Regions from separate parts of the Priestia sp. SIMBA_032 genome, predicted to be linked through region 1. Evidence: a T-box and tRNA genes for the amino acid it is inferred to sense, from the RefSeq annotation. Region 1 holds a T-box; the other holds one or more tRNA genes.
What was found. The T-box of region 1 lies ahead of leuS (leucine--tRNA ligase). A T-box ahead of a tRNA ligase gene usually reads a tRNA of that ligase, here a tRNA-Leu.

Region 1 (15,459 bases):
CTTCAGTCACCGGTGCATTAATTTTTGCAAAATACGTTTTAGGAACATGCTTTTTAGGAGATAGCAGCTGATGTGCAAGCTGACCGTCATTTGTCAGCAGCAAGAGCCCTTCTGTATCTTTGTCTAAACGCCCTACCGGAAATGGATCGTACACAGCATCGTCAATTTCCAGTAAGTCCAACACTGTTTCATGAAGAGAATCTTCGGTCGCTGATATGACACCTTGCGGCTTATGCAGCATAAAGTAAACAAATTCTCGGTAAGAAACGGCTTCGCCATGTACAGTTATTTCTTGTTCATCTGGATTAACGTGTACCTTGGCATCTTTAACCGCTGTACCATCTACCTTAACAGCTCCAGTCTTTAAAAGACCTTTCACTTCTTTTCGGCTTCCGTACCCAACGGTAGAAAGCAATTTATCCAAACGCATGTAATATCCTCCTCTTTTTTGAAAAGAAGATGACTCTGACGAGTCATCTTCTTATGCACTGCGCTGTTTATTTCGGCGCAGTATCTTTCGTTCAATTGCACCTGTTACCCTCGCTCCCATTACTTTTTCAAGCAGGCTTGAACGATAGGTAATGATAAAGTAAATAAGGCCGCCTACTGCTGCTCCTATAATCGTAATAACAGTGGCAGAGAATCGTCCTGGCTCTGTAAACAGACCAATCACCGCTGCGACAATTTTTACACTGATTCCCATGATCGCAACAAAAATGAGAATGAGCACGGAGCGTTTTATAAACTCACTGTAGTTATATTTTGCGTGTTTTTGAATAAGCGCAAACATATAAACAAGAGATACGATATAGCCTAGTGCTGTCGCTAAAACTGAACCAATCTCGTGGAACATAAGAATAAATGGAACGTTCACCACAATTTTCACAATCAATCCAAATAATAGACTTAAAACAGCATATTTTTGTTTGTTGATTCCTTGTAAAATAGCTCCATTAACCGTAAAAAATGAGAATAATAAAGCTACCGGTGCATAATAAAGCAAGACATTACCACCCGCATCCGATGCATCTGTTCCAAAGAAAAACGTATATGCTGGGCCAGCTAAAGCCATTAACCCTACAGATGCTGGCAGCACAAGAAACATAATCGTTTGATATGTTTGATCAATTTGCTTTTGCAATACATTATAATCTTTATTCACAAATGAACGTGTAATCGTTGGTACAAGAGTCAAACCAAACGCAGTAGCTAATGAAACAGGAATCATCACAAGCTTTGGAACATAAGACTGAACAATTCCGTTCATGGACTCCGCTATTTCTTTTTGTCCAGCCGCTACCATCGCACGGTTAAATGTGAATTGATCCACATACTGATACAGCGGAATAGCTAAGCTGACAAACACATATGGCAATGAATACGTAAGCAGCTCTTTAAAAATGGATACGGTAGAAATACGCGTAGGCGTTACCGTCTGCTCGTTCACCATTTTATCGAGATGAGGCTTTCGTTTTTTCCAGTACCAAATTAATACGGCCAGTCCAGCAAGAGCTCCTACAAAAGCCCCCATTGTAGCAAATCCAACCGCTAATGCAAGACTCCCATGTACAACTTTGATGACAATATAGGTGGATGCTAATAAAAAGACAACGCGCACAAGCTGTTCAACTACTTGTGAAACAGCTGTGGGTCCCATAGACTGGTGCCCCTGGAAAAATCCTCGCATTAAACTCATCATCGGTACTACAATTAACGCAATACTAACCATTCGCATAACCATTACTACATCTTCTAAGGAGTTATTTAAATCAGAACCTCCCAGTGTAATTCTAGACATAACAGGAGCTAACGAATATAAAAGTAAAAATGCAAGTATTCCTGTGACAAGCATTAATTTCATGCCGGCCCGATACATTCTTCTACTCGTATAATAATCGCCGAGTGCATTATATTTTGACACAAATTTCGATACGGCCATTGGCATACCGGCTGTAGCAATGCTTAAATAAATAGCATATTGGTTATATCCGTAACCAAACAGTGCTCCTCCTACGGTTCCAACAAGAATCGCAAATGGAAATAAATAAATCATTCCCAGAATTCGGGATACATACGTGCCAAGCGTTAGCACAAAGGTCCCTCTTAACAATTTTGAATCAGACATACGTTTGCCTCCGATACTTAATGTTACATACTGATAATAATGATAGAATTGAAAAGAAGCAAGTGACAGTATACACTAAGAAAGGTCTTATACTCACTCGCACTCGTCAACAAACTAAAAAAACAAAGACTATAGCCCATTTTATCCAATGTTGAGAGATTTGTCAGTGAACAAACTAAAATTTTTTAAGAATAGACAGGTTGGTGAAAGTATGATATATGATGTAGTCGTAATCGGAGGAGGACCTTCTGGTTTGATGGCATCGATTGCAGCTGGAGAGTCAGGTGCAAACGTATTATTAATTGATAAAGGCAATAAACTCGGACGAAAGCTTGCCATTTCTGGAGGCGGACGCTGTAATGTAACAAACCGCCTTCCGATTGATGAACTTATTAAACACATTCCAGGAAACGGAAGATTTTTATACAGTGCGTTTTCTGTTTTTAATAACGAAGATATCATCTCCTATTTTGAAGGCCTTGGAATTAAATTAAAAGAAGAAGATCACGGGCGTATGTTTCCGGTCAGCAATAAAGCTCAATCTGTTGTTGATGCATTAATTAGCGAACTTCACCGTCTTCGTGTGACAATTCGTACAAATACAGCCGTTAAACGCGTAACCTATGAAAACAACACCGTGAAAGAAGTTGTGCTTCAAAACGGAGAAGCAATCCAAACGAAAAGCGTTGTGATTGCAGTAGGTGGAAAATCAGTGCCTCATACAGGTTCGACGGGAGACGGTTATCAATGGGCAAAAGATGCGGGGCATAAAATTACTGAACTTTACCCAACAGAAGTTCCTATTACATCTAGCGAACACTTTATTAAAACCAAAACGCTTCAGGGTCTATCGCTTCGTAGTGTAGGATTAAGCGTTCTTAATAAAAAAGGCAAGCCTGTCATTACTCATCAGATGGATATGATTTTCACTCACTTTGGCATTTCTGGTCCAGCCGCTCTTCGCTGCAGCCAATATGTCGTTAAAGAGTTAAAGAAACAAAAAAGCAACACTGTTCAAATGTCTATTGATTTATTTCCTAGCCAAAATGAAGAAGAGATTTTTCAACAATTAGCTAAAATGACAAAAGAAGAGCCGAAAAAAGCGATTAAAAATGTTTTAAAAGGTTTTGTATCTGAACGTTATCTATTATTTTTACTCGAGCAAGCAGACATTGATAGCCAAGCACTAGCGGGACAGCTTCAGCATGAAAAACTGAGAGAGTTCTCGAGAATGTGCAAACGATTTGAATTTGCTGTAAACGGCACGCTTTCTTTAGAGAAAGCATTCGTCACAGGAGGCGGCGTATCCGTTAAAGAAATTCACCCAAAAGAAATGTCTTCGAAATTTATGCAAGGCCTTTACTTCTGCGGGGAAATTCTTGATATCCACGGATATACTGGAGGATACAATATTACTTCTGCTCTTGTAACAGGCCGTTTGGCGGGGAGTAATGCAGGAGAATTTGCAACAAGCCTAGCATAATATGCTAGGCTTTATACATAACCATGGCTGAAAAACAGTACACCTGCTCATCACGATCAACATCCACTGTGACTTGATATTTAATATCCACGACGTCTTCATCTTCTAATTTTCGTAAAAATCGGTTCACCGCAAACTCTAAATCTTTTTCATGCTCTTTATCAAACATTTTCACTTGTATCACAGCTTCTACCACCTTGTCCTATCAAATTTGTTTCAATCAGAATGGACTGCTTCTCTCAATGATGGCTTTTGTACTGATTTTCAACTTCTTCCTACCTTTATTTTTATGAAGACTTTTATAGATTTAGTCATCATTTGTTTTGCTACTATCATTTTAGTCGGATGGTAGAAGTTTCATTCAAAAAAAGAGGTTGAGACATAACGAACTGAATCCAATCTAAAGACGAATAAAACAAAAAAAGAACCACTAATCAAACATGTTGATCAATAGTTCATTTTTCACTTTAACTGAGATACTTTTGTCCCAGCCTCTTTTTTATTTATTAACCGTTTTTCCTTCCCACTCTAACATGCCGCCAACCATATTTGTTACTTTATATCCTTGTTCTTGAAGGTAGTAACATACGTTTTCACTGCGGCGCCCCGAACGGCAAATGAAAATATATTCTTTGTCTTTATCAAAATAATCCACGTTAGCTGGAATATCATTCATACGAATGTGTTTAGCAGTTGGAATCATCCCTTCTGCTACTTCTTCATCTTCGCGCACATCAACTAAATGAAGTTCTTCTCCATTTTCAACGCGTTTTTGAAGTTCTTCAGGCGTAATTACTTTTACTTCTTCCATCTTCGTCATTCCTCTCTATTCTTTCATTCAGCTTGCTATCGCTATTGTAGCAAATTCAAATACCTTTATGCCACTAAATAAGAAAAGCTTAAACAGCACCCTGCCTAAGCTTTTCCAATTGTAGTTAAAGGTTTGACTAAGCTCTTAAGATCAAACCCGAAAGCAAGGTACATCTACTTAAGTCTAGAACACAAGCTACTCTAGCTCTTTCACTCTAGAGTGTATCTAAAAAAAGAAACAAAGAAGACCACTCGACCAAGTGACTCTATCATTGGCTAATCAGACTACTTCGTTCTTGCTTTCAAAGATTTTGACTAAGGGCCTGATGTCAACCCCGAAAGGGGGACATCAGGCCCTTAGGTCTAGAACAGACCCCCTGACTGCTCTTTAGTCAGGGGGGTCTGTTCTACATCAATACTTAATTAGCTACGATGTTTACTAATTTACCAGGCACAGCAATTACTTTGCGCACTGTCTTACCTTCAATGAACTCTTGAACGTCTTCATTAGCCATTGCAATATCTTGAAGCTCTTCACGAGATGCCTCAGCAGGTACGTTTACTTTCGCACGTACTTTACCGTTAATTTGAACGACAATTTCCACTTCGTCATCTACAAGTTTTGCTTCGTCAAACGCAGGCCAAGCTTCATACGAAATTGTATCTTCGTGACCTAGTTTGCTCCATAATTCCTCAGTCGTATGAGGACAAATTGGTGCTAATAGCTTCACAAATCCTTCTACGTATTGCTTTGGCAGCACGTCAACTTTATATGCGTCGTTGATAAATACCATGAGCTGAGAGATACCCGTATTAAAACGAAGACCTTCGTAGTCTTCCGTTACTTTTTTCACCGTTTGGTGGTACACACGTTCAAGTGTAGTGTCATTGCTTTCTTGAACCTTGCTGCTTAATTCACCATTATCTTCAATAAGTAAACGCCATACGCGATCTAAGAAACGACGTGCACCATCAAGTCCTTTTGTTGACCAAGCGATTGATGCATCTAAAGGACCCATAAACATTTCGTAAAGGCGAAGCGTATCTGCACCGTGGCTTTCTACGATTTCGTCTGGGTTTACAACGTTACCTTTTGACTTACTCATTTTTTCATTGTTTTCTCCAAGAATCATACCTTGGTTAAACAGCTTTTGGAACGGCTCTTTTGTTGGAACTACGCCGATATCATATAAAAACTTATGCCAGAAACGAGCATATAATAAGTGAAGAACGGCGTGTTCAGCTCCACCGATATAAATATCAACCGGCAACCACTCTTTTAATTTATCTGCATCTGCTAACGCTTCGCTGTTTGTTGGATCAATGTAGCGTAGGTAATACCAGCAGCTGCCTGCCCATTGAGGCATTGTATTTGTTTCGCGGCGCCCTTTTTTGCCCGTTTCCGGATCCACAACGTTCACCCAGTCATCAATGTTTGCTAACGGAGATTCACCTGTACCTGACGGTTTGATTTCAGTCGTTTTTGGTAACACAAGGGGAAGCTGATCTTCAGGAACTGCAGTTGTTGTGCCATCTTCCCAGTGAATAACAGGAATCGGTTCACCCCAGTAGCGCTGACGGCTGAATAACCAGTCACGAAGACGGTATGTTACTTGTTTTTCACCTTTTTCATTTGCTTGAAGCCACTGAATCATATTTGAAATTGCTTCTTCTTTATCTAGACCATTTAAGAAGTCTGAATTAACGTGCTCGCCGTCGCCTGTATAAGCTTCTTTTGAAACGTCTCCGCCCGCTACCACTTCTTTAATCGGCAGTTCAAATTTAACAGCAAACTCATAATCGCGCTCATCATGAGCAGGAACAGCCATAATTGCACCTGTGCCATAGCTCATTAGAACATAGTCAGCAATCCAAATCGGCATTCTCTCGCCGTTTACAGGATTAATTGCATAAGCACCTGTGAATACGCCCGTTTTGTCTTTAGCTAAGTCTGTACGCTCTAAATCGCTTTTGCTTTTAATTTGATCTAAATAAGCTTCTACCGCTTCTTTTTGTTCGGCTGTTGTAATTTTTTCCACAAACGGATGTTCAGGTGCTAAAACGGCATACGTTGCCCCAAATAGCGTATCAGGACGCGTTGTAAACACAGTAAATGTTTCGTCATATCCATCAATTGTGAAGTGAACGTGAGCTCCTTCAGAGCGGCCAATCCAGTTTCGCTGCATTTCTTTGATACTTTCTGGCCAATCAAGATCATCTAAATCTTCTAGTAAACGATCTGCATAAGCTGTGATTTTAAGCATCCACTGCTTCATTGGACGACGCTCAACCGGATGTCCTCCACGCTCACTTTTACCGTCGATAACTTCTTCGTTTGCAAGCACTGTTCCTAAAGCAGGACACCAGTTAACCGCCACTTCATCCACATAAGCCAAGCCTTTTTTATATAACTGTAAGAAAATCCACTGCGTCCATTTATAGTAGTTAGGATCAGTTGTATTAATTTCACGCTCCCAATCGTAAGAGAAACCTAACGATTTGATTTGACGGCGGAAATTATTAATGTTAAGTTCAGTGAACTCAGCCGGATCGTTTCCTGTATCTAATGCATACTGCTCAGCAGGTAGTCCGAATGCATCCCATCCCATTGGATGAAGTACATTGTATCCTTGCATACGCTTCATACGAGATAAAATATCCGTTGCTGTATAACCTTCTGGATGCCCAACGTGTAAACCAGCGCCAGATGGATAAGGGAACATATCTAATGCGTAAAATTTACGCTTTCCTTCATCTTCTGTTGTTCTAAATGTTTTATTTTCTTCCCAAACTTTTTGCCATTTTTGTTCGATCTTTTCATGATTAAAAGCCATACATAATCCTCCTTGTACGCTCCAGCTGTATTTAATTAAACTAAAAAACCCCTCATCCCTCAAACAAAGGGACGAGAGGTTGAATAAACTTCCCGCGGTACCACCCAAATTAGCACAATTATGTACTCACTCATTTTCCTTAACGCGGATAGACGGTAAATGTTACTTTACTTCACATTTACAACTCCAAGGTGAGTTCATGAACGCCCGTTTGCTGACTCGCACCACCCGTCAGCTCTCTTAGCTCGCTTCGTTCACTACTATTCCTTATCATAGTTTTTACATCATACTACCTTGTATTGTAAATAATATGTTCGTAAACTGCAAGTTGTTCAAGGGATTTTGTAAAAGTTTCTGCTCTGCAGCACTGCTTTGCTGCTGAATCCTCTCTTTCATTCTTATATATGAACAACTTCTCCCAAAAACATACATGCAGCGCAAAACAAAAAAAGAGATTGAGACATAACTAAATCAATCCTATCTAAAGGTGAACAAATAGGATATCTGGACTCTTTGCTACAAAACTGTTGATTTCCATGCAAGGCTTCATCTTGCCCTCCAATCAGCAGCTTGAAGCAACTAAATACGTAAGATTCACGTTTACCATAATAATGAAAAAATCCGAACGATTTATCGTTCGGATCTTCCTTCGGCTAAAGTCCTTTTGTCTCAGCCTCTACTTTCTTTAGCGGCTATTATTAAATGCCAAATCCAAAAGAAAACAGGATAATCGCAAGTGCAAGACCAACAAGCGGAACAATTACCGTCATCGCTGCAACTGATCCATACGCATCTTTGTGAGTTTCTCCGCAAATAGAATTAATTGTGGTGACGACATAACCATTATGAGGCAAAGAATCTAATACTCCAGAAGAAATAGCTACTACGCGATGGAGAGCTTCTGGATTTACACCAGCATCTAGATAGTGAGGGGCTAAGATTGGTAAAGCAATCGCCTGACCTCCTGAAGCCGAACCTGTCATCCCCGCGATAACACTCACCGCAATAGCTCCCCCAATCAGCGGACTTCCTGGAATATGCGTCATGGCATCTACAGCCACTCCAAACGCGGGAACAGCCTTAGCAACCCCTCCAAAACCTACGACAGCAGCTGTATTCCCAATCGCAATTAACGCCCCCAGCGTTCCTTCTGAAGCTGCATTCCAAAATCCTTTAAAATGCTTTCGGTTCACAATATAAGTGACAATGATCCCGCTTAAAAGTGCAACAATCAACGCAGATTGCTGAAGTGGCTTATGAAGTGCAAAAGAAATAATGAGCACGACCACAAGCGGAAGCAAACTTAATAACGGATTAGGAAGAGACTGATTTTCCGTTACTGCTGGATCTTTCTCGCGTGATATAAAACGCTCTCCATTTTTAACTGCTTTTGAAATCAAGCGCTTTAACCACCAGTAGCCGAATACAGCCATCACTACTGCTACAACTAAACTAACTTCCCATCCTGCATACGGACTAGTCTTCAAATATTCAATTGGAATCCAGTTTTGGATTTCAGGTGATCCAGCCGAGGTCATCGTAAACGTAACGGAACCGAATGCTAAAGCAGCAGGGATAAACCGCCTCGGCAAATCAGCTTGTTTGAATAAACTTAAAGCCATTGGATAGACAGAAAATGCTACTACAAACAGACTGACTCCTCCGTATGTTAAGACCGCACAGGCAAGTACAATTGCCAACACTGCTCTTTTCATTCCTAGTTTACTGACAATCCAGCGAGAAACACTATCAGCGGCCCCGCTGTCTTCCATTACTTTTCCAAAGACGGCGCCTAATAGAAACATTAAATACCAAGAGGCAATAAATCCTGTGAAACCAGACATGTAATTGCCAACAAAATTTGCTTCTCCTTCTTTCACCAGCTGTGGAAATAAAGGCATTCCGCTTGTTACCGCAACAACTAAAGCACTGAGCGGACCTGCTATAAATAAATTCATGCCTCTCATCGTTAATACAATGAGCAGCAATAATCCTCCAATTAATCCAATCATACTAAGCATGTTTAGCCCCCCATGAAGTCATATAATTAGAAAACGTTTACAATTTTACAGGTATATACTCCTTTCTTTGCTTGTCACAACCCTTACTATATTATTAAAGGAATACTGAAGACATTCCTACGTTTATTAAACAGTCAAAAATAAAACCATCTCTATTTATTTAGAGATGGTTAATGAACGCTGACGTTTTTCTTTTAATTTATAATCGTATATCCATGTTGTACACATGCTGAATAGCAATAGCGCAATTAATAAATAGCACAGTGTAGACATATTAAACGCATCGAAAATAACGCCTCCAAAGAGAGGGCCAATCATTTTACCTGCAGTAGCCATGCTGTTAACTACACCTTGATAAAATCCTTCTTTTCCAGATGGAGCCAACTGACTTGCAACAGCTGGAATGGCTGGCCAAACGAACATTTCTCCAATTGTTAACACAACCATTGCTGTTAAGAACTGTGAAAATGTTGTTGCATTCACCACGATGATGAATGAAGCCACAAAAATCACCGTTCCAATTAGAACCTGTACTTTTAATGTTTTTGCTACTTTTTGAATGATGGGTACAATCAAAGGTTGACCGACTACAATTAAAATCCCGTTAATCGTCCAAAGTAAACTGTAGCTAGAAAGAGGTATATTCAGCTCACGCGTATGCGTAGCAATCGTTGTTTGCCACTGAACATACGCTACCCAGCATAAGACATACCCCGTACATAAAATAAGAAGAGCAGTCAGCTTCGTTTTATGTCCAATGCTCCCAGCTTCATTAAGGACATTCGTTTGCCCAACGGTAACCGAAATATGACGATATGAAAAAATAGCAATAAGCAGAAAAATAACGTATAAAATTGTATTAGCTAAGAAAATATACGTAAATGAATAAGATGCTACAACGCCCCCTACCGCTGCGCCGATAGCTACTCCTGCATTTTGAGCAACGTACATCGCATTAAATGCTTTTCTTCCGCCTTGTGGCCAAACGGACCCTGCCATTGCATACATAGATGGAAACACAATACCAGATCCAAACCCTACAACAACCAAGAGAACAACGTATGTAGGCCAACCATGGAAAAACACGAGTCCCACTAATGCAATAAGAGTAATAATAATTCCTGATAAGATGGATTTATATCCTCCGATTTTGTCAAAAAGTGTTCCCCCTAGCAAATTACCCACTACGCTTGCAGCAGAATTCAGCATAAGAACCACTCCTGCAACGGATAACGACTTTCCTAAATGTTCATTTATATAAATTGTATTGAGAGGCCATAAAAATGAAGCTCCCGTTACGTTTACAAGCATACCAATAATCAAAAACCAAAGTGATTTGGGCATTGATCTCCCCCCTATCTATTCGAATGCCAACGTACATTCTAGTCTTTTCTTAAAGGGTTCGCAATGCTTTTACATATAGACAATTTATTTGAAATTCGCTGACTATTTAAAAAGGTGATTTCACATGACTATATCATGCAAAATCACCTTTTCACCGCTTATTTTTGCTTCGAACGAACCGGCTGTGCACGCTTGCTGTTTCGTGCTTTTAATTCTTTTACCGGATCAAAATCTTTTCCTAGCTCAATGTCATTGCTGTTGATCCCGTTTTTTGTTTTTTGTTCCGGATTATTTTGATTTGAACGAGTTGCCATAAAATCCTCTCCTTAATGCTGAGTTGTGATTAATTTATTTTGCAGCTGCTGAACTTGCAGGCGCATGCGATATAGCTGTTCTCTTTGCTGTGCATTTGCACTGTGAGAAAACTCTTCAATTTCTTTATAAGCATTTTCTAATTTTTCCTGTGCTTTTGTATATTCAGTGCCATTGTAATGTTCTTGCTTCATGCCTTCCTGCAACTGACCTTGTCCAAAGCGAATAGCATCTTCACACTGCTGCATAAGTTGATCCACTGCTTGACGAGTTGTCATTCTCTATTCCTCCTATTCGTTCATTTCTGTCTTATTTTGCGCAACTTTACTCTCCTTTACGACAAGAAGAACCTGTTAAATATAAGCATCCTTAAATTTGTTTGGCACTTTTTCACGTTTTTGATACAATTTGTTGATGTATATTGCATGTAAAAAGGAGGTTGCTGATTTGAATCAGACAAACCCATTTCCGTATAAATCTGAAAACAAACGTTATCATACCTGGAATTACCACTTACGTAACCACTTTGGCCATAAGGTATTTAAAGTAGCCTTAGATGGAGGATTTGATTGCCCAAACAGAGACGGCACGGTAGCTCACGGCGGCTGTACGTTTTGCAGCGCTGCCGGTTCAGGAGATTTTGCTGGAAACAGAGCGGATGATCTTGTGACACAATTTAACGAAATCCGTGAAAAAATGCATCATAAATGGAAAGACGGAAAATACGTTGCTTACTTTCAAGCATTCACTAACACTCATGCTCCTGTTGAGGAACTTCGTGAAAAATATGAAGCGGTCTTAAAGCTTCCCGGAGTTGTTGGACTTTCTATCGCCACACGACCTGACTGTCTCCCCGACGATGTGGTGGAATACTTGGCTGAATTAAATGAACGAACTTATCTATGGGTAGAGCTTGGACTGCAGACTGTGCACGAACGAACTTCACTGCTTATCAACCGGGCACATGATCATCAATGCTATGTAGATGGTGTAGCAAAACTTCGAAAACACGGTATCCGCGTTTGTTCTCACATCATTAATGGCCTGCCTTTAGAAACACCTGATATGATGATGGAAACGGTACGAGAAGTAGCGAAATTAGACGTTCAAGGAATTAAGATTCACCTGCTTCATTTGCTAAAAGGAACTCCTATGGTCAAACAGTATGAAAAGGGCCTTGTTGAATTTCTTTCATTTGAAGAATACGTAAAACTTGTATGCGATCAGCTCGAAGTGATCCCTTCTGAGATGATTGTTCATCGTATTACTGGTGATGGACCGATAGACCTTATGATCGGACCGATGTGGAGCGTGAATAAGTGGAGCGTGTTAAATGCCATTGATCAAGAGCTCGAACGTCGTCAAAGCTATCAAGGAAAATATTACGAAAAAGAGTTGATGGAAAGATGAAAATAGAACGTATCCTGCCTTTTGCCCGCACATTGCTCACTAATGCTGTGGCCCAAGGAGATGTCGCGATTGATGCCACAGCAGGAAATGGACATGATACATTGTTCTTAGCTAACTTAGTCGGAGATGCAGGTCATGTATATGGATTTGATATTCAGCCCCAAGCAATTCAAGCAACTCAGCAGCGACTGACGGAACATAACGTAGAAAACCGAGTCACGCTTATCCAAGAAAGCCACAGCAATATAAGCATGCTTCCTACTTCTATTAATGGACGAGTTACGGGCGCTGTCTTTAATTTAGGTTATTTACCAGGTGGAGATAAAGACATCGTCACCACTTCTGAAACAACAATCTCTGCAATTGAGCAGTTACTTGATTTGCTAGCACCTGAAGGAGTGATTGTGCTCGTTATTTATCATGGACACGAACAAGGGAAACAAGAAAGAGACGATTTACTAACCTATGTCCAAAACCTTGATCAAAAAAACGTCCATGTTCTACAATACCGCTTCATGAATCAGCAAAACAATCCTCCGTTCATCATTGCTATTGAAAAAAGATAAGCCGCATATGGCTTATCTTTTTAGCATTCGGTACAAGCGTCCGTTGATATAGAAAAAGTAGCTGAGTGCTCCCCCCGCTTTTATTAATCTACGTGCATTCACATGAACATGTTTTTGTGCCCGCACTTTTTGATCGGACAAATAAACGCCCAAGAGTCCCTTATAGATAAAGCAGTGAAAGTGATAATCCGGCAGTTTTTTAGCATATTCGTCCGCTTTTACAACAAAATGCAAAAAGCGATCCATCATTTGCTGATAGTGAGGATAATAAAAACAAAAGTTCAAATCTCCTCCTGCTTTATCTTCTTCTTGGTCAATTAAATAATCGAGTAAAATATGTAAACCTTGAATATAAGGAAAATATCCCGCTTTTATTTTCTCCGTCATTTCTTCGGTCATCTCTTCTTGAAAACTGTAAGCGACCAAACAAAAAATGCCTAACGTTGAACCAGAGCACGCTGAAAATTCATACCACTCCATTTCAGGAACACTGTGCCGGTGAGCATCGAACCAATTCTCTAATCGCGGAACTCTTTCTTTTATTTCAACATGCTTATGTATTTGCAAATCACAATAATAAGTAGCTAGTTCTAGTAAATGTGAAGAGACGATATGGTAATTACAGGCTTTTCGCAAGGACTGCTGACAAGTCTGGACAAGTTCCGCTAAGTATCCCCCGTCGTCTTTATCCGTTCGAAAACGATAGTAATCTCCAAGAGGTGCATGAGGAGTCAACGCATCTGGCATCGATTCATGTAAGGCTGCAAAATCTTTAGGATCGAGCGAATTGCTGCGGTCACATAAGTTATCTAAGTAATCGCTGATTGTTTGGTAGGCAACGATAAATTTTACGCATTCAATCATGTTTTCTTTCGCTAAAATCGATAGGATACCGCCTCCTTCACAATGAAAAGTTTTTGTATCGATGCTTGCCAATGCTTGAGTGCGTAATTCTTTATTAGGAATCTCTTTTGCCCGTTCCCGCCAATGGTCAAGCTCATGATGAACGACGGGAAAAACTTCTCGATAAATTTTTCTCATTAATGAAATAGGACGAGACGGAATCTTCATTTATTTTCACCTCAATTTCTGACAGCACTCATTAAATGTGAAGATCAACAAAGCTTTTCGCGTATGTAAAAACGTATTCTCTTTCAGGCTCATTAAAGATTTCGTGATACAGCTGAGACCATTCTTTGTAGATTTTTTCACTTAGCTCTATTTCATCAAACCACTGTCTAACAATCAGCTTTTCAATAATTTTATCTTCTCCTGCCTGCATCACAAGAAGCGGAACATCCGGCAAACGATCGATATCTTTAAAAGCTAAGTTAACAGCTTGAATCAATTCTCGGTACCATCTTACGGAAACTTTTGTAACGTACAGTGAGTCGTTTTCATCTTCATCTCGAACTTCTTGGTTTCTTGTTGCTTTTTCAACAGTGAGACCCAAATCAAAAAGTTTGTTCGGCATGACTTTATTTAATCCTTTAGATAACATATCTAAGTAAGCTGGTACTTGCTCTTTTAATCCTAAACAAGGTGAGGAAAGAATCGCACCCCATATAGGGAGATTCTTTGTCTGAAGCGTACGAATAACCGCCAATCCTCCCATACTGTGTCCTAACAGGAAAATAGGCAAATCATATTTCTGCGCTTCACGTACCCATTCTTCCACTTCATATACATATTCATCAAAGGATAGGATATGTCCTCTTCTTCTCGTTGTTAAGCCTTGGCCAGGAAGGTCTCCCATGATTACGTGCATTCCAACGGAACGCCACATCTCAATCAGCCAGCGATAGCGCCCGTGATGCTCCGCCGCTCCATGGACCATGACAATAACGCCTTTTGGATTTACTGCTTCCCATTTATGCATTTGAGTTACTCCTTCTTCCTTTTTTTGTTTACCTGCTTTAAAAACCTTTGTACACTTACATTAGAAGATTTACTACTTTTTTTCAACTAATAAAGGGAGATGATTTGATGATTTATCCGTATAAAGAAAAAATGCCTACCATTGCACCCAGCTGCTTCATCGCAGACTATGTCACGATTACTGGAGATGTCACCATTGGTGAAGAAAGCAGCATTTGGTTTAACACTGTTATTAGAGGAGATGTTTCGCCTACTATTATCGGTAAACGAGTAAATATACAAGATCAATCAACACTCCATCAAAGCCCAAATGCTCCTTTGCTTATTGAGGATGATGTGACAGTAGGACATCAAGTTATTTTACACAGCTCCATCATCCGCAAACGCGCGCTCATTGGCATGGGCTCTATTATTTTAGACGGTGCGGAAATTGGTGAAGGTGCTTTTATCGGTGCTGGAAGTTTAGTGCCTCCCGGTAAAAAAATACCACCTAATACTCTCGCACTCGGTCGACCTGCTAAAGTGATCCGCACTCTGACTGAGGAGGATTTAAAAGATATGCAGCGCATCCGTACAGAATATGTAGAAAAAGGGCAGTATTATAAGTCTATTAAGAAATCTGATTCTTCATTATAAAGGAAACGTTCCCTCAGAAAGTCATACTGAGGGAATTTTT
Region 2 (15,459 bases), on a different contig from region 1:
CACTTTTTCCGTACCAAGAAGTACACCTTTTCCTTTGGCCGCTACGGATAAAGTAGGAAATGACCCTTGTCCTACTAAAATAAACTGCTCTGAAATCAAATACTCGATAAAATCGCTCACTTCTTTAGCAGACCGGTCGCTCATGACGCCGTACGTTTTCAGTTTATCAAAACCAAAATCAATTACTTTTTTATTTCGAGAACCCGTTAACACTTGAGCAATCATCATTTTACCGAAACGTTCACCCATACGAATCATACAAGACAACACTTTTTGCGTATCAACCGTTACGTCTACTTCCACCCGATCATCCGTACAGTTGCTGCAGCGGCCGCACTCATGCGCTTCACTTTCTCCAAAATAATGAAGAATATACGCCTGCAAGCAGCCTTCTGTATGACAGTAGTTCACCATACTTTGCAGCTTTTCAAGATCTTGAATCTGCTTTTTAGGATTCGACGTTGACTGTTCAATTAAAAAGCGCTGCACGCGAATATCTTGAGGTGAATAAAGCACGATACACTCACTTGGAAGTCCGTCACGACCAGCACGTCCTGCTTCTTGGTAATAACTTTCCATATTTTTCGGAAGCTGATAGTGAAGAACGAAGCGAATATTCGATTTATCGATTCCCATTCCAAAGGCGGACGTGGCTATCATTACCTGAACATCATCTTGAAGAAAGCGATTTTGCTCTTCATCACGGCTGTTCGCATTCATACCGGCATGGTATTTTGATACGTTAACTCCTGATTTTTGCAATCTAGCATGAAGCTCTTCAACATCTTTACGCGTAGCAGCATAAATAATGCCTGCTTCTTGGTCATTTTTACGGATATACTGATTGATATAGCTGATTCGATCCTGGCCTTTTACAACAGCGAACGATAAATTTTCACGTTCAAACCCAGTCATTACCGTGTACTCTTCATCAATGTGAAGAGCTCGGCAAATATCTTCACGTACTTGAGGCGTAGCAGTAGCCGTCAGCCCCATCACAATCGGAGCATTAGACAGCTTGCTGATCAGTTCACTGATGCGCAAGTAACTCGGTCTGAAATCATGGCCCCACTGTGAAATACAGTGCGCTTCATCTACCGCTACAAGCGGAATAGGAAGCATTTGAAGCTGTTCTAAAAACTGCGGAGACTCCAGTCGCTCCGGTGCTACATAAAGTAACTTATACTCACCAAGAGCGACTTCTTCCAAGCGCTGCTGTACTTCCATATGCGTCAGCGAGCTGTTAATATACGTGGCCGGAATACCAGCTGCGTTCAGCGTATCCACTTGGTCTTTCATCAAAGAAATCAACGGAGAAATAACCAGTGTTGTTCCTTCTAAAAGCAATGAAGGAATCTGATAACAAAGCGACTTCCCTCCACCTGTTGGCATAATACAAGCGGTGTTGTGCCCTTCTAAAACATAACGTATCGACTCTTCCTGTCCTTTTCGAAACGAATCATAGCCAAAATAGGACTGTAAATGTGTTAAAGCTTGTTCAAATTGCAAAATAGCGTCCTCCTTTAAAATAAGTAGAAATAGTAGTTGAGGGATTCATTGGAAGGAATTAAGACGTAGGGTTTTATTTTATCAAATCTTAGGGGAAGTTGCACAGAATTCGTTGATTTAAGGATATAGCAAAAATGATAAGCGAAAAGCCCTCAATTTGTAACTCTCTTTCCTATCACAAACAGTCTTTTTATGTATGTCAGGACTCCTTTCCTAAAAATCTTTCCCCATTCCATTCTTTTTTCCTGTATACTTAAAGATAGGAAAGAGGTGCTTATCACGAGACATCCTGTAGAAACGATTTATTATTTAGAAAATCCACAGCGTAATATTTCAACATATGCTTCCACAACTCAGTTAACGGTTGAGTCTGTTGTGAAAGATGTGTTTGGTGTTGCTTGCGTAGCAGATATTAAAATTATGCTTCAATATAATAAAGAATTCCGCAAAAGTATCACTCAATTACACAATGCAATGGACGATGATCTTACGTTAGAAATGGTTTTTCGAGTTGCTTCAAAAGAAGATTTGCTTCGATTTAAAAAAAGTTTACTTGAAAGTAGTTTAGATGACGCAGAAACGTCAATAGATTGTCCATTCAGCGCAACCATTCAATTACAAGATGGTCGTTATACATGGAACGAGTCTACTTCTGTTTATGAAAAACAAAAAGAACGTCTTTCATCTTAAATTTCTCTATTTTCATGTATGCAAAAAGCCTGGATCTTAAGTGTTTAAGATCTAGGCTTTTTGCAGTTTGTACTGTACCTTAAAAGGTCAAAAAAAAAACGATGCAGGAAAAAGGCTGGCTAAAGCTGCTTTCCGCTTATTCTTCGCCAGATTCTCCTTAAAACTAACAGCGCTTTTCCCTCTTTTTCTATGTTAGACTTTTCAACTCAATTTCAGTAAATAGGTTTTATCACTTCCAATAACGTGTATACATAAAGCAAGAGGATAAGTTACTTAAACTTCTCTTCATTACTCAACGTATTCGAGAAAGTTGTCTATCATACAAGGAGGTTTTTTGAAATGGTAAATGTAAAAGTAGTTGAAAATGGCGTACAGGCAAAAGATACAATCGAACAATTTTTGCGTGAAGGATTTACAAAGGACGAAGTTTATTTACTTGCACACCATCAAGATCGCTCCGAGGATTTAACAGCTGCAACAAATACAAATAATATCGGTCTTTCTGAACAAGGTGTTTTTGATGCCATTGCGAATGTGTTTCGTTCTCGAGGAGACGAGCTTCGTGCTAAAATGCGTTCATTAGGATTATCACAGCCGGAAGCTGAACGCTATGAAGAAGAATTAGATCACGGTAAAGTAATCGTCGTTGCTTCAAAAGTTGCTTGATCTAAAAGCCCTACAGCAGGGCTTTTTTATTTTTTTCCTCTCTTCTTACCCTTTCATTAAAGAAGGCATTCATACATATGATTATGAAGATAAGAGTTACTGCGAGGAGTGATATATTTGATTATAGGAATTGAGTATACAAAACGTGTAAAAGATGGATTGATTGTTAAAAATATTCCTTACAAGGTACACGATAAACCTTGTGATGAAGGCTGCTGTAAAAATAATAAAACGATAGGCGTCAGAGACAAATTAAGAGTTAATTGGTTGTTAAACGTTTTTATGCCTAGCAAAAATATAACGGTATTTGATTATAAATATTGGTCAGAGGAACTAACTTCGTTATGGAGAGAGCATCGGAGAAAAACTGTATAATACTCAAGATAAAAAAATCTCCTTAATGAGCAAGGAGATTTTTTTCTATCGACTTTATCTTCTAGCACCAACCTATTTATCAAGCATTTCAACATTTTTTATACCTTTAGATGTTGGTACCATAACCATTATAAATTGCTGCGTAGGATGCTTTTCCTTCCACTCAGAATAACCAATTTTATATGTAACATTTCCTAGCTGTGTTTATCCTTTTCTGCTGAAGGCAATAATGAAGATGCATAAACTATATAAAGGGTGAAAAGTTATGATTAACGTCATTGAGACACTAATTGATTATATAAAGAACTCTTCTACAGATGATCCGCCCCCTCGCCCACATGTCGGTGAGACTATGGGATGTTGGCTGTACTTCACTGCTTTAGCGGAAGAAATACCTGCCTTAGAAACTTGTCTTAATACAACAACCAACAGTGAACTGTTTAAGCTTGCTCAAGACTCAAAAAACCTGGCTGAATCTCAGATTGATACACTAAAAAAATTAATGATTAAAGAAGGAATTCCCCTTCCTGAAATACCGGCTACCAAGCCGAAATCGGACCCTAACAGTATTCCATTAGGAGCAAAAGCCACGGATTCTGAAATCGCTAACTTAATATCTATAAAAATCGCCTCTAATATCGTCATGTGCAGCACGAATATGGGACAATCTATTAGAACCGATATTGGATTAATGTGGTTGAAATTCCACACTGAAAAGGTCATATTAGGATCAAAAGTAAAAATTCTAATGCAGCAAAAAGGATGGCTCAAAATTCCGCCTTATTATTATCCACCTGGAGCCCCTCATAACTCTAATTGAAGTGTTCTTAGGTAAGCAGCATAAATAACCTTACATCCAACACATTTAACGAGGTGCTTGAACATGGATTTCCCTACAATTCATACAAATTTTTGGGACGCAGTCATTGGTGTTCCTGTCGTATTAATCATAACACAGCTGATCAAGTGGCTTTTTCATCCTAAAAAGCAGTATGTTCCGACTATTGCTTTAGCTGTCGGCGTGCTGTTTTCAGTATTTATCAGTCACCCTCATCATATTATTGCCGGGTTGTTTATGGGATATTTTTATGGATACGCCGCAATTGGCAGCTATGCCGGTCTCAAAACAACGTGGAGAACAATTAGAAAAGATACGTCACCTTATTCATCAGACTAAAAAACCAGCGACATATTCGCTGGTTTTTAACCTTCACTACTTATTTCTTCTGCTCCTAGCTCTTTGGCTAAGTGAACAACCGATTGATTGATTTTCCATACGTAATAAATGTTGTGCAGCAACTGCAGATGCTGTAAGTTTCTTGATTGAACGGACGTATCAAAATAATCTAAAGATTGTTCAATTTTTTGTCTTACATCTTCAAGCGTGTATACATACGTTCCTCTTTCTCCTCGCAGCGCTTTTTCAAGCTGAGTGAAATTGCTTGCCACTTTCTCTTCCACTTCCTTGACTATACCCTGAAATTCTACTTCTTTATAAAAAGCTTCGTTTCTAGTAGAAGATGCTACTAAATGCTTGGCGTAATAATTAATGGCGGTGAAAACGGTCAAAAATTGCTGAAGACGTGAACGGCCAACGAAACCTTTGATAATAGGATCTGAATCGACATGAAGCTGTTTTAGCTTTTTTTCTAATTCCATTCCTTTATCAGCTAAATTGGCAAATGCGTACTGCTTCGTAAAACGATGTAAATAGGTATGAACAAATTCTTTTAAAGCCGCTACGTATTCTACTGAAGTGTCGGTTATTTTATCTCTTGTTCTTTTAGGAAACACAAGAGCAGAACGGCTAAGGCAATTCCAACTCCTACAACTGTATCTAATACGCGAGCTAGTAATAAACTTTCTGAAATCCCGCCAAGAAGCATGTCATACATAAAGGCCAGCATCATCGTAATCCAAAAGCTCATAAACGAATACGTAATAGGAAAGAAATAAAAAGCCATAAACACACAGATAAAAAGAAGCGTTACTTCAAGTATCCCGGGTGAGACAAAGCTTGCGACAACAAAGCCAACAGCTGCTCCTAAAAGCGTTCCTACGCTTCGCTGCACGGCTTTTACAAACGTACTTCCTATCGTTTCTGTACCGAGAAGCACTAAATAGCCTGCTAACAGCGCCCAATATTGATGCGATGGAGATAAAAACGAGCCAAATATTAATGTCGCAACGGCAGTGATGACCGCTTGAATAGACTTTTTCGTAGACGGTTTTAATCCTTTTTCTTCATCATTATCCTCTTTGTCTTCTTGTTCTTCTGCTTCTTTTTGAGGCTGTTTTTCTTGTTTCACAATTGCCTGCTGCAGCTCATAGGCTTCATCAATGACATGATTTGATATCGTTTCGATACGGCGGATTAAGTAAAGCCAGTCTTTATACCTTTTGTCTTGAGGTTCGAGTTCGCTTAATTTTTGACGCAGCTCTTGCAGATGCTGAGCTGCATCCGTTAAGGAATGAGTAGGATTTTCATTTAATACCTCTGCTTCGCGAATCGATTCCACTAGCTTTAATAGCACCTGCTGAATATCAAAATGATTAAATGCCTTTAATTCACTGAGCTTTCGAATCGCCGGGGAATATGTCTGGAGCAGCATAACTGTATCAAATACATAAAGGCGCATTTGTTCAGCTGTTACGCCAGGCCATATGTCGTGGGGATCTGTATTTCCAAGCTCTTCTGAGGCTACACGGGTATACTCCGCTAGTTTTTTAATATTTCGGTTATACTGTTTGATTTGAGGTGGTTCAATACTTCTCTTTTGAATTAACTCAATAATTAAATCAAGCACCAGATTAACTTGAATATGAAACGATTTCATTGAAGATCTCAGCACGTTGGCAGGTCGGTCTTTAAAGATAACAAAATTATAGATAAATACACAGCAGGCTCCTACTATGACGCCAGCTAACAGCCAAGGCAGCTGAGAGAATGTAACGTGTAAAATAGAAGCAAAATAAAACGACATAAATGCTACCATCGACAGAGAGAAATAGCGAATACCAAATTTCTGTAAATAAAAAGACAAAAACACTAGCAGAACGAGAAAAACATTTTCTGCTTGTCCATATCGTGATAGAAACGAGCCAATGCCGAGAGAAACGGCACTAGAAAGTGCTACTAAGCCTGTTGTCACTTTTTTTGCTTTTGTTGTTTCATCATTCACAACCAATATACCCATCAGGCCGATTACGCCCGATAAAATAGCAGCGGTAATTTGTGAGCTTCCCGCTGCTTTTAATACAATCAGCATAATAACGACCGCTGTAATGACGCTGATTGTAGCTTTAGAAGCCGTTTTGAGCCTTTTTCGTCCAGGATCTGCAGCGACTAAGCGGCTAAACCAATATGAGAAAATAAACACCCTCTCCTTTCGTTCTGTAGAGTTCTTTGTAGAAAGAGTAATATTATTACTTACACCCTTTTTTATTCTTTTCTATCGTATGTAAGGCACGTTTTTCCACCATAACATTGCGAACGGCTAAAGAGCTAAACAAATGCTTAAAAACACATCTGTTTTTTGTCAGATGTGTTTTTAAGCGATAATGGTTCATTACAGTGTAAGAGAAGAAATTTCCCACCCGTTTGTTAACGGATTTCTTTTTAAAGTAAAAACCATCGTTGTCTTTTGAGCCCCTTTATCTTCGTAATAAATAAGACAATCTACGGCGATTTTCTCTTTTGTTTTATACTTTTTTGCATGAAATAAGGCCGTTTTATAATAAATAGTGGAGATACTATGCAGTTTTGTCCATAGCTTATGCTCTTGCTTCACGCGCAAAACCGGCTGCATTAAGGCATCGTCATCTTGCTTTAATCCCGTTAAAAACATATTGACGACTTCTGCCGGCTCAGCTTTTAATGCATATTCATCAAGCTTTCCTCCTGCTTTTAATACCATTAACTGATGACTTGGATCCACATTTTGAGACTTGTGAGTCGTACTTCCTGCAAAATGAATGCAAAAATGACCGGGGAACCCATTGTCAAGCGCACCGGCTCCGTGAGGCATTCCATTCATGGAAGCTGCAAGCATTTGGCCTTTAAACGGAATAAGAACAGCTCTTCGGTTCCAGCTCCATTTTCCATTATATAAGTGCTTCATTACTTTCGTATCTTGACGTGTAAGCGGCTGAACATCTGCATGGTGTGAGCCTGCTCTTCGCTGCACATAAAAGTAAAAACCGGTTTCTACATCAATAACTTTAAATTTTTTCCCCTTTGGCAGTAAGCTTTCTACACGTTTCCACTTTAATACTTTTCCTGTATCACTTACCGGAAAGTACGTAAGGTTTTCTTCTGCTTTCATCTTTTGGGGATGCACAAAAAAACTAATAAGCATAAAGACTAAAATCATCAATTTTGTCATTGTCTACCCTCATTACCTTGTAGTTTCTCTATGTAATATGCGAAAGTACACATACAATTATAAATAGAAATTTTTACACGCTCGACTCATGGAAAATAATACAAAAAAGAGCTTGTGAATCCTATACATTAAACGGTTCATTTTATTCATACTAACAGGTGAAAGCGAGGTATATGATATGAATTTCACTTGGATGGTTGGACTTTTAATGCTCATTCAACCTCTTTCTTCACAAGACCACCTATCTATTACTCATGACGGTAAACCAATTGAACGGATTGAACGGGACAAAGTGGCAGTACCTCTTCTTCCTGTACCTATGGTTGATCATGATCGATACAACCTTCTTCTAAAAGAATTGGATAAAAAAACATATAGAGAGCCCATAAATGCCCGCATTGATAAAAGCGGACAAATTGTTCCTGAGCAAGCGGGTGTCAAACTATATCATAAAGATTTTGCGGAGAAATTTTATACTTATTTTTTTAATGGCGGTACGTCAACACTAGAAATCCCGACGCTTCCTGTTCCGCCTCGCGTGGATAAGGAGCTGCTTGCAACGATTCGAATTAAGCAAATCGGTCATTATCATACGGGATTTAACCCTCGTAATAAAAATCGTTCTCACAATATTTCTCTTGCGGCCAAATCACTAGACAGCAGCGTCATATTTCCTGGGGAAGTTTTCTCTTTTAATCAAACCGTTGGAAAAAGAACGGCAGCAAAAGGATATATGCGTGCGCCAATCATTGTAAAAGGAGAGTATTCTGAAGGAGTTGGAGGAGGGATTTGCCAAGTTTCTTCTACCTTATTTAACGCCGTCGATAACGCTGGCGTCACAATTACGCAGCGTTACTCACACAGCCGCAGTGTTTCCTACGTACCTCCTGGGCGAGACGCTACCGTCAGCTGGTATGGACCTGACTTTCATTTTAAAAATACGTACAGTGATCCTTTGTTGATTCGAGCGCAGGTACACGGGGGAGTCGTAAGCGTGGCCATTTACTCTACTGATGCGATTGAATATAAGCCTCGCCGCGTGCCTTGGGCTTCTATTGACCAATTGCCGAAAGAGAAAAAAATTGAATCACATGTTGATACTGAGCCTGCTGACTAATCATCTGTTCCAGCTTTTTATAATGAACACAAAATAGCCTAAAGGGTATCCTTTAGGCTATTCAGTGATATAATTAGCAGCCGTAGTAGCCACCGTAACCACCGCTATAACAACTACATCCGATAATTACTAATAGAATAAATAATACAACTAATAAAGCGAAACCAGAACCAAATCCACATCCAGCATTAGACATACAAGCACTCCCTTTCAACGTAATTTTCTGTTGCTAAAACAAAGAAGGTTCAAACATGGGGTGTTTCTCATGGATAGCTTATTGTATGTCTGCCTAGACGTTTTGGTTTACTTTTCTGCTCATTTTTTAAAAATTGGGCTTGTTTTCATCTTTACAGCTCGGAAAATGTAATTCCGCAAAAGTAAAGCTCATTTCCACTCTTCCTTTAAAATCGCATAATAATATTCATCCCACCATCCTTTTTCGGTTGGAATACATTTTTTAAAATACCCTTCTCTTCTCATCCCGATCTTCTCCATAACACGATAAGAAGGCGTGTTTTCAGGTTGACAAGTAGCAATAATCCGATGCAGTTTCATTGTGTTAAAGCCATAGTCCACTATTGCTTTTGCTGCTTCTGAAGCATATCCTTTCTGATAATAGAGAGAATTAAATACCCAGCCAATTTCATAAGTATGGTCCCCAAAATAGGTAAAAAAGACGATATGACCAATTAAATTTTTTTCGTTTTTTAATAAAACTGGAAAATTTTTAACATTTCCTTTCATATTTTCATTTACAAATTTCTTCGCATCATCCTTACTAAAAACACCTTCTGGTATGTACTTCATGACATGAGCATCAGATGTATATGCGTAGACATCTTGCCAATCTTCATATTTAAATTTGCGTATTAGTAATCTGTTAGTCTCAATATTCATGTCGTTCTCCCCTATCTCAAAGCTATCTTTTATACACTTGTTTCGATAGTGAAGATATAAAAACCTCTTTGCACCAAGTTACTGTTGTTTTTGTTGCCGCTTCTTTAAAAGAAGATAAAGCGACTCTGTGAAAAAGAAAAATAAAAGAGAAAAAAGGACAAATAATTCGGCCAACTCCGTTACACGAAACGGGCTTAAAGCATTGTATAGTTATAGTGCCTGCAGTACGTTCTTTCCTTGAAAAAGATCAATTCCTACAGAAAGAGCGATCGCTGATCCAAATGGCAGCAGGCTAACTCCAATAATTTTCATCATTTTCTCTCCTCACCTAATCTTTACTTACCTCATAGGGTCGTCATTTTTATTTACCGTCATGCAAAAGATGCTTTGTTAAAAATTACATAATTATACGGTTTTTGGTCAAATTAATAAAAACTATAGTAAGGGTGCTTTCATTTATGCCTTCGTTCTTTAAAAATCAAACAAGCAGTGAACAAGCAGAGTCTTCTTTTAAGAATTTGCTTTCTGAGAACCTTACCTTTATTAATAGGTACAGCTACTTTATTTAAAATTATCGAGGTGATGTTCGTGTATATATGGTTTTATGATCATTTTGTTAATACCATCTTATTTCCGCTTACTTGTATCATGCTAGTATGCCTGTCATTAGGACTGTATGCATACTTTAAGCTGAAAAAAATGAAAAATTGATAATAAATAGATGGCTATTTCTCGCACTCAAAACATGAAAGATACAACAAGATAAAAAGCAACTGTTATTCCCGCTGCAATTAAAGCTGGCTTTAATTTGTACTTGGCATATTCAATAACAGATAAATCTAATATTTTGGCGATGGTATTCGTATCGTCGCTTAAAGGTGAAGAAAATGCTCCAAAGGAACCGCTCGCAAACACCGCACCGATAATTAATGGCAAAGAAAGATCTGCAGAACTTGCAAGCGATACGCCAAGCGGCATTAAAATCCCCCACGTTCCCCAAGCAGACCCGATAAAGTAAGAAATAGCAGCTCCAAACACAAACATAAAAGGAGTGACAAACATTTGAGGAATCCACTTGGAATGTGCCGTCACAAAATTTGAAAAACCTAAGTCTTCTGTAACAGCGGATAATCCCCATACTACCGATAACAGCAGAATAACGGACATTAAGTCATTGCCTCCTGTAATAAAACCATTAAGCAAATTCTGTAATGTAAAGCGCTGAAATAAGAAAAAAATGAGGGTAATTAACGTAGTGATAATTAAAGCTACTACCATCGCTTCTAACACGTCTGCTTTAATAAATGCTTCAAAAAAGGTGTGGCTCTTGTGATGCCCGCTCCACCATGTTAAAAATAAGGTAAGTGAAATCACAATAAGTAAAGGTACTAACAAATTCCAAGGCTTAGAAGGCAAATCCTTCGACACGCAAGGATGACAATCATGCCAATCTTTTTCGTCTTCTTCCTCTAGCTTCATAGGAGCCGTAGATGTTGAATGATGAAAAAAGCTGAAATAAATCCCTACTAGAATAATCACAATCGAAAAGAAGTTATAAGGAATGCTTTGAATAAACAAAGAATAAGCGTCTTGTTTTATGCCTTGATGATCAATTGCCATTTGAATGATTGAGACCATATACCCTACAAATGCCGTTGCCACAGGAATTAAGACAATAACAGGAGTAGCAGTTGTTTCAATAACAAACCCTAGCTCTGCTGTCGTCATTTTCACCTTTTTGAGTAGTGCTCTCATGATGGGCGCGATCGTCACAAAACGAAATGTGGGAGCACTGAATGTTCCCATGGTTGAAACATAGGTTAAAATAAGAGCTTTTTTTCTTGTATCAATTCTTTCTGCAGCTGTTTCCACAAAACCTTTAACTCCTCCAGCCATCTTAATCATTCCGATAAGCCCTGAAAACGCGTATAAAAAGACGACGATTTCTATATTACTTTTATTTCTAAGAGCTTGTACAACGTAGTGAAGTAGCTTTTCAACACCTCCGACAATCGAATGTTCAATCAAATAAGCACCTACTAATAAGCCTAAAAACAACCCTGGCAGCACTTGTTTGGTAAAAATAGCTATGGGAATAACAATTAAAAACGGTATAATTGAAAACCAACTAGATTCCATAGGACTCTCCCCTATCTTAAAGACCATATTAGATGTCTTCACGTATCATTCATTAGCTTTTAATGTAACCCCAATATTATGTGTATATTCACGAAAACAACACGTATAAGCAGCATTGCTTTAATAAACTATTTCTAATTAAAAACCGCATCGTAAAAATCTTTATTTCTACAACAAAAAAAGCAGTTTGCACATGCAAACTGCTTTTGAAAAGAAGCGGAAGACGAGGTTCGAACTCGCGACCCCCACCTTGGCAAGGTGGTGTTCTACCACTGAACTACTTCCGCGCGTATATGAAAGTAAAGATGCGGGTGAAGGGACTTGAACCCCCACGTCATAAGACACTAGATCCTAAGTCTAGCGCGTCTGCCAATTCCGCCACACCCGCGTGTGAATTAAAAGATAACTCCAAAATGGCAGGGGCAGTAGGAATCGAACCCACACTGACGGTTTTGGAGACCGTAGTTCTACCTTTAAACTATGCCCCTAGAAATGATTTCTTCAAAAGAACCTCGTTTATTGACGACGCTATATTATAATAAAACATATATGAAATTTCGTCAATAGGTCTTTTTAAGAATCATGACTAGTACTAGCGATTTCAAAAAACTGTGAGGCATATCACAGCTTTTTATACTCCCCTCCGCCAGTTGCAGTAGCTTTTAATTCTACCATTGATTTTCAGTAAAAGCCTTTTTTAGGCACAGGGCGGAACTATACAAAATGTCTCCAAAATCGCGTGAAGACTGAAAGGATATGTAGGAGTGCAGATTTTACAGGAGGGACATTTTTTTGAGAATCCGTATTAAAACCCACAGGTTCTCCCTCGTTTCCCACAAGCGTACTGTGAGAAATCTTAGTTTCAATAGCTCCTGTTAGCTCGGCTGCAAATTCTTCACTATCTATCATAACCATGGATTCAGTATTTAAAAATACTGAACGTGAATCTAAGTTAAAAGAACCAACTGCACTTAAACGCTGATCATAAACAACAGATTTCCCGTGAATTGAATAAGGCTTTTGATATTCATAAAGCTTTGAACCAGCTTTTATAACGCGATTCTTTACTCCCAAGTATGCAGAAAAAGCCATAGCATTTGGAGTGGATGTAATCGAATTAGTTAAAATAATTCTTTGCACTTTAGATTTTACTGACTTATCTATATACTGTTCCATCTCTTTTGTTGGTACAATATAAGGACTTTGAACGACAATGGATTTTTCAGCTTGCTGGGAAAGCTTAATAAACGTTTTCCATATGAAAGGGCTTTTATTCATTCGTTGAATAGGATTTGTAATAAAAGAAACCTTTCTTGTAGGCATGGTTGATTCTCTCCATACAATATAAGGATGGACAAAAGGTTCGTTTGCTCTTTTGGCCTCTTCGTATTGATCTATTAACAATTTCTTTCCTGAAAGGCCACGAAATTCTTTAGTCTTCTTGAGCTTTGGAAAAGCTTTGCGTGTATACGGGTGGTTCCATAATTTCTCTACATACTTCTCCATTGAGAGAATGACACTATTACTTTCTTGCTTTGTGTTATAAATTAGCACATCACGGTCATAAACAAAATTTTTATTTGGTTGACTGGCCAAGTATTTATCTCCAATATTTCGTCCTCCACTAATACCTAATTGGCCATCGACTACTATTATTTTATCGTGAAGACGATTATGCCATGTCCAAGGTTTAAGAATAGTAAAGGGCTCATAGTACTTTAATTCAATATTATTGTGGAAAGCTAGAGCATACAGAACATTTTTTCTCTTGCCTTTTAACCCATGAGAGATCCCGTCTAACAGCACTCGAATACGTATACCTCGGTCGGCAGCTTCGAACAAAGCGCCCATAAGTAAATCCGAAGAACGACCTTTACCTATGGAAAAGTACGCAATATCGATTGTATGCCTCGCTTCTTGAATCATCTGCATCCGAACAAGCCCTGAAAAATAACCGTTTTCCAAAAGCATAACGCGGTCTGTGGATTCTTTCTTTCCGTAAAAATTCTCAGTATTCATTACTTTTAAGTCTTTTCCCTGGTGCAAAGGGACATAAAACAGTACCACTGCAGTTACGAATATATATATGAAGTACAATACGGCAATCATTATTAGTATATTTATTAGCATGTTTCCTGTCACAATCCCTTTCCATTCTTATCGTTTCTTTTTATTAGGATTCTTACTTTTTTAACTTCTATACCTTTTAAAATAAGAATGAAATGATGGATTATTTGTTACACCACTGTTGATTTCCGTGCAAGACTTCGCCTTTCCCTCCAAACGACAGCTAGAAGTAATTGTATAAATGAAACCTACGTTTACACTACCAATAAAAAAAGCAGAAGTTCATTATCTTCTGCTTTTGCAATTTAATTTATACCCTACTGTGAACCTGCTCTAAGTAAAAGAGCGGCTCTTTTATTGATTAAGATCGTTTTCCATATCTTTTATATCTTGCTGAAACTCGCTTAAACGCTGACGCTGTGTTTCAGAAGCATTTTCAAGCGCGTTCTCGATTTGCTGAGAGGCTTCATTTACTTCACCTATCGCTTGCTTCGCTTCATGTCCATACGATGCATCATTTTTAGCTTCATTTGCCTGTTCATATGCATCTACTGCTTCTTTATGCCCTTGCTGTGCTGCTTGAAACGATTGTTGTTTATCTTTATTGTATGGGAATTTTTTCATCATAGTGCTCCTTTTCATTTTTTCACTCTTTAGTGTGGCATTTTTCTACTTATTCATACGGCGTTTCAATAGGTTAAAGCTGTATGAATATTCCTCATAACAAACCCCCTCAATCATTTAAGAGCTCTAAAAAATATCTTCTATCTTCTGAAATACTTTCTATATTTTACAGAAATGTATAATCACTTTCTTTAGCGGACATCATACGAATAGTTTATCTGAACGAAAAAATGTATCGGGGTTGACTGCATGCACTTGTTTCTTTCCTTTTTGATCATTTGTGCAGGGATTATATGGGTGGAAATAAAAAGATTACCTCAACATTCTCATAAAAAGGAACGGAAAATTTTTATTGTATTCATGACAATCAGTATCATGATCGCTTTTGCAAAAATCTTTCGGCTGCCTCTACCGAACCCTTCTGATTGGGTAGAAGTAATGTTTCAGCCTTTAAGTCACTTATTATTCCGTTGGATCACTTAATTAGTGTACATGGCAAAAGGATGTGCTCATTTGCTTAATGAAATCAATATTTCAGCTGCGCAGTTTCGCAAATTAGTAACTTTGTATAGCCTCGGAAGCACAATTATTGTTGTGCCTGCCGCTATTACAGCTGATGCTCATCAAGATACCTGCATTGCAGCACTCTTCGGAGTAGCATCAGGAATTGGCTTAGTTTTGCTTTTTACCTCACTAGGAAAAATGTTTCCCACGCTTACACTGATGGAAATGAACGAAAAAATTTTAGGCAAACTGTTTGGAAAGATTGTGTCTGCTGTTTTTGTGTGATCTAATTTATTTATCAGCAGTCAAGTTCTTTACTATGTAGGAAACTTTCTTCAAGGAATTGAAGTAGTCATTGCCATTTTGTGGTTTATTACTCTCTTTTTTAAGCTTTGCATTTACTTTTACACTACTCTTTTGGGGTTTGCTAATGTATTTCATATAAAGGACTACAAGCTATTTTCTTTTCCAGTGGCACTCATTATG

Region 2: it has a tRNA-Leu gene. The T-box ahead of leuS (leucine--tRNA ligase) is inferred to sense a tRNA for this amino acid. The anticodon was not compared.

Annotation. Positions count from the first base shown of each region.
Region 1 covers NZ_JAWRXD010000002.1:41,851-57,309, reverse strand. Annotated here, with positions in the region: gene SB717_RS06240 (pseudouridine synthase) at 1-430, opposite strand, end outside; gene SB717_RS06235 (putative polysaccharide biosynthesis protein) at 482-2,125, opposite strand; gene SB717_RS06230 (BaiN/RdsA family NAD(P)/FAD-dependent oxidoreductase) at 2,337-3,608, shown strand; gene SB717_RS06225 (sporulation protein Cse60) at 3,613-3,792, opposite strand; gene SB717_RS06220 (rhodanese-like domain-containing protein) at 4,108-4,419, opposite strand; gene leuS (leucine--tRNA ligase) at 4,838-7,252, opposite strand; T-box leader at 7,317-7,535, opposite strand; gene SB717_RS06210 (GntP family permease) at 7,951-9,273, opposite strand; gene SB717_RS06205 (MDR family MFS transporter) at 9,430-10,617, opposite strand; gene SB717_RS06200 (hypothetical protein) at 10,776-10,931, opposite strand; gene SB717_RS06195 (YtzC family protein) at 10,944-11,207, opposite strand; gene mnmL (tRNA modification radical SAM protein MnmL/YtqA) at 11,377-12,339, shown strand; gene mnmM (tRNA 5-(aminomethyl)-2-thiouridylate-methyltransferase MnmM) at 12,336-12,905, shown strand; gene SB717_RS06180 (tetraprenyl-beta-curcumene synthase family protein) at 12,918-13,976, opposite strand; gene SB717_RS06175 (alpha/beta fold hydrolase) at 14,008-14,784, opposite strand; gene SB717_RS06170 (gamma carbonic anhydrase) at 14,892-15,419, shown strand.
Region 2 covers NZ_JAWRXD010000003.1:380,996-396,454, forward strand. Annotated here, with positions in the region: gene recQ (DNA helicase RecQ) at 1-1,509, opposite strand, end outside; gene SB717_RS12090 (hypothetical protein) at 1,780-2,199, shown strand; gene SB717_RS12095 (YflT domain-containing protein) at 2,539-2,865, shown strand; gene SB717_RS12100 (hypothetical protein) at 2,974-3,240, shown strand; gene SB717_RS12105 (DUF3231 family protein) at 3,506-4,060, shown strand; gene SB717_RS12110 (hypothetical protein) at 4,124-4,417, shown strand; gene SB717_RS12115 (hypothetical protein) at 4,444-5,034, opposite strand; gene SB717_RS12120 (FUSC family protein) at 5,004-6,620, opposite strand; gene SB717_RS12125 (hypothetical protein) at 6,810-7,625, opposite strand; gene SB717_RS12130 (VanW family protein) at 7,804-8,742, shown strand; gene SB717_RS12135 (YjcZ family sporulation protein) at 8,816-8,938, opposite strand; gene SB717_RS12140 (GNAT family N-acetyltransferase) at 9,127-9,639, opposite strand; partial or broken gene SB717_RS40235 (YczF family membrane protein) at 9,718-9,954, opposite strand; gene SB717_RS12145 (Na+/H+ antiporter NhaC family protein) at 10,378-11,778, opposite strand; tRNA gene SB717_RS12150 (tRNA-Gly) at 11,994-12,065, opposite strand; tRNA gene SB717_RS12155 (tRNA-Leu) at 12,085-12,166, opposite strand; tRNA gene SB717_RS12160 (tRNA-Trp) at 12,193-12,266, opposite strand; gene SB717_RS12165 (phospholipase D-like domain-containing protein) at 12,493-13,887, opposite strand; gene SB717_RS12170 (hypothetical protein) at 14,200-14,469, opposite strand; gene SB717_RS12175 (GerAB/ArcD/ProY family transporter) at 14,983-15,258, shown strand; gene SB717_RS12180 (GerAB/ArcD/ProY family transporter) at 15,271-15,459, shown strand, end outside.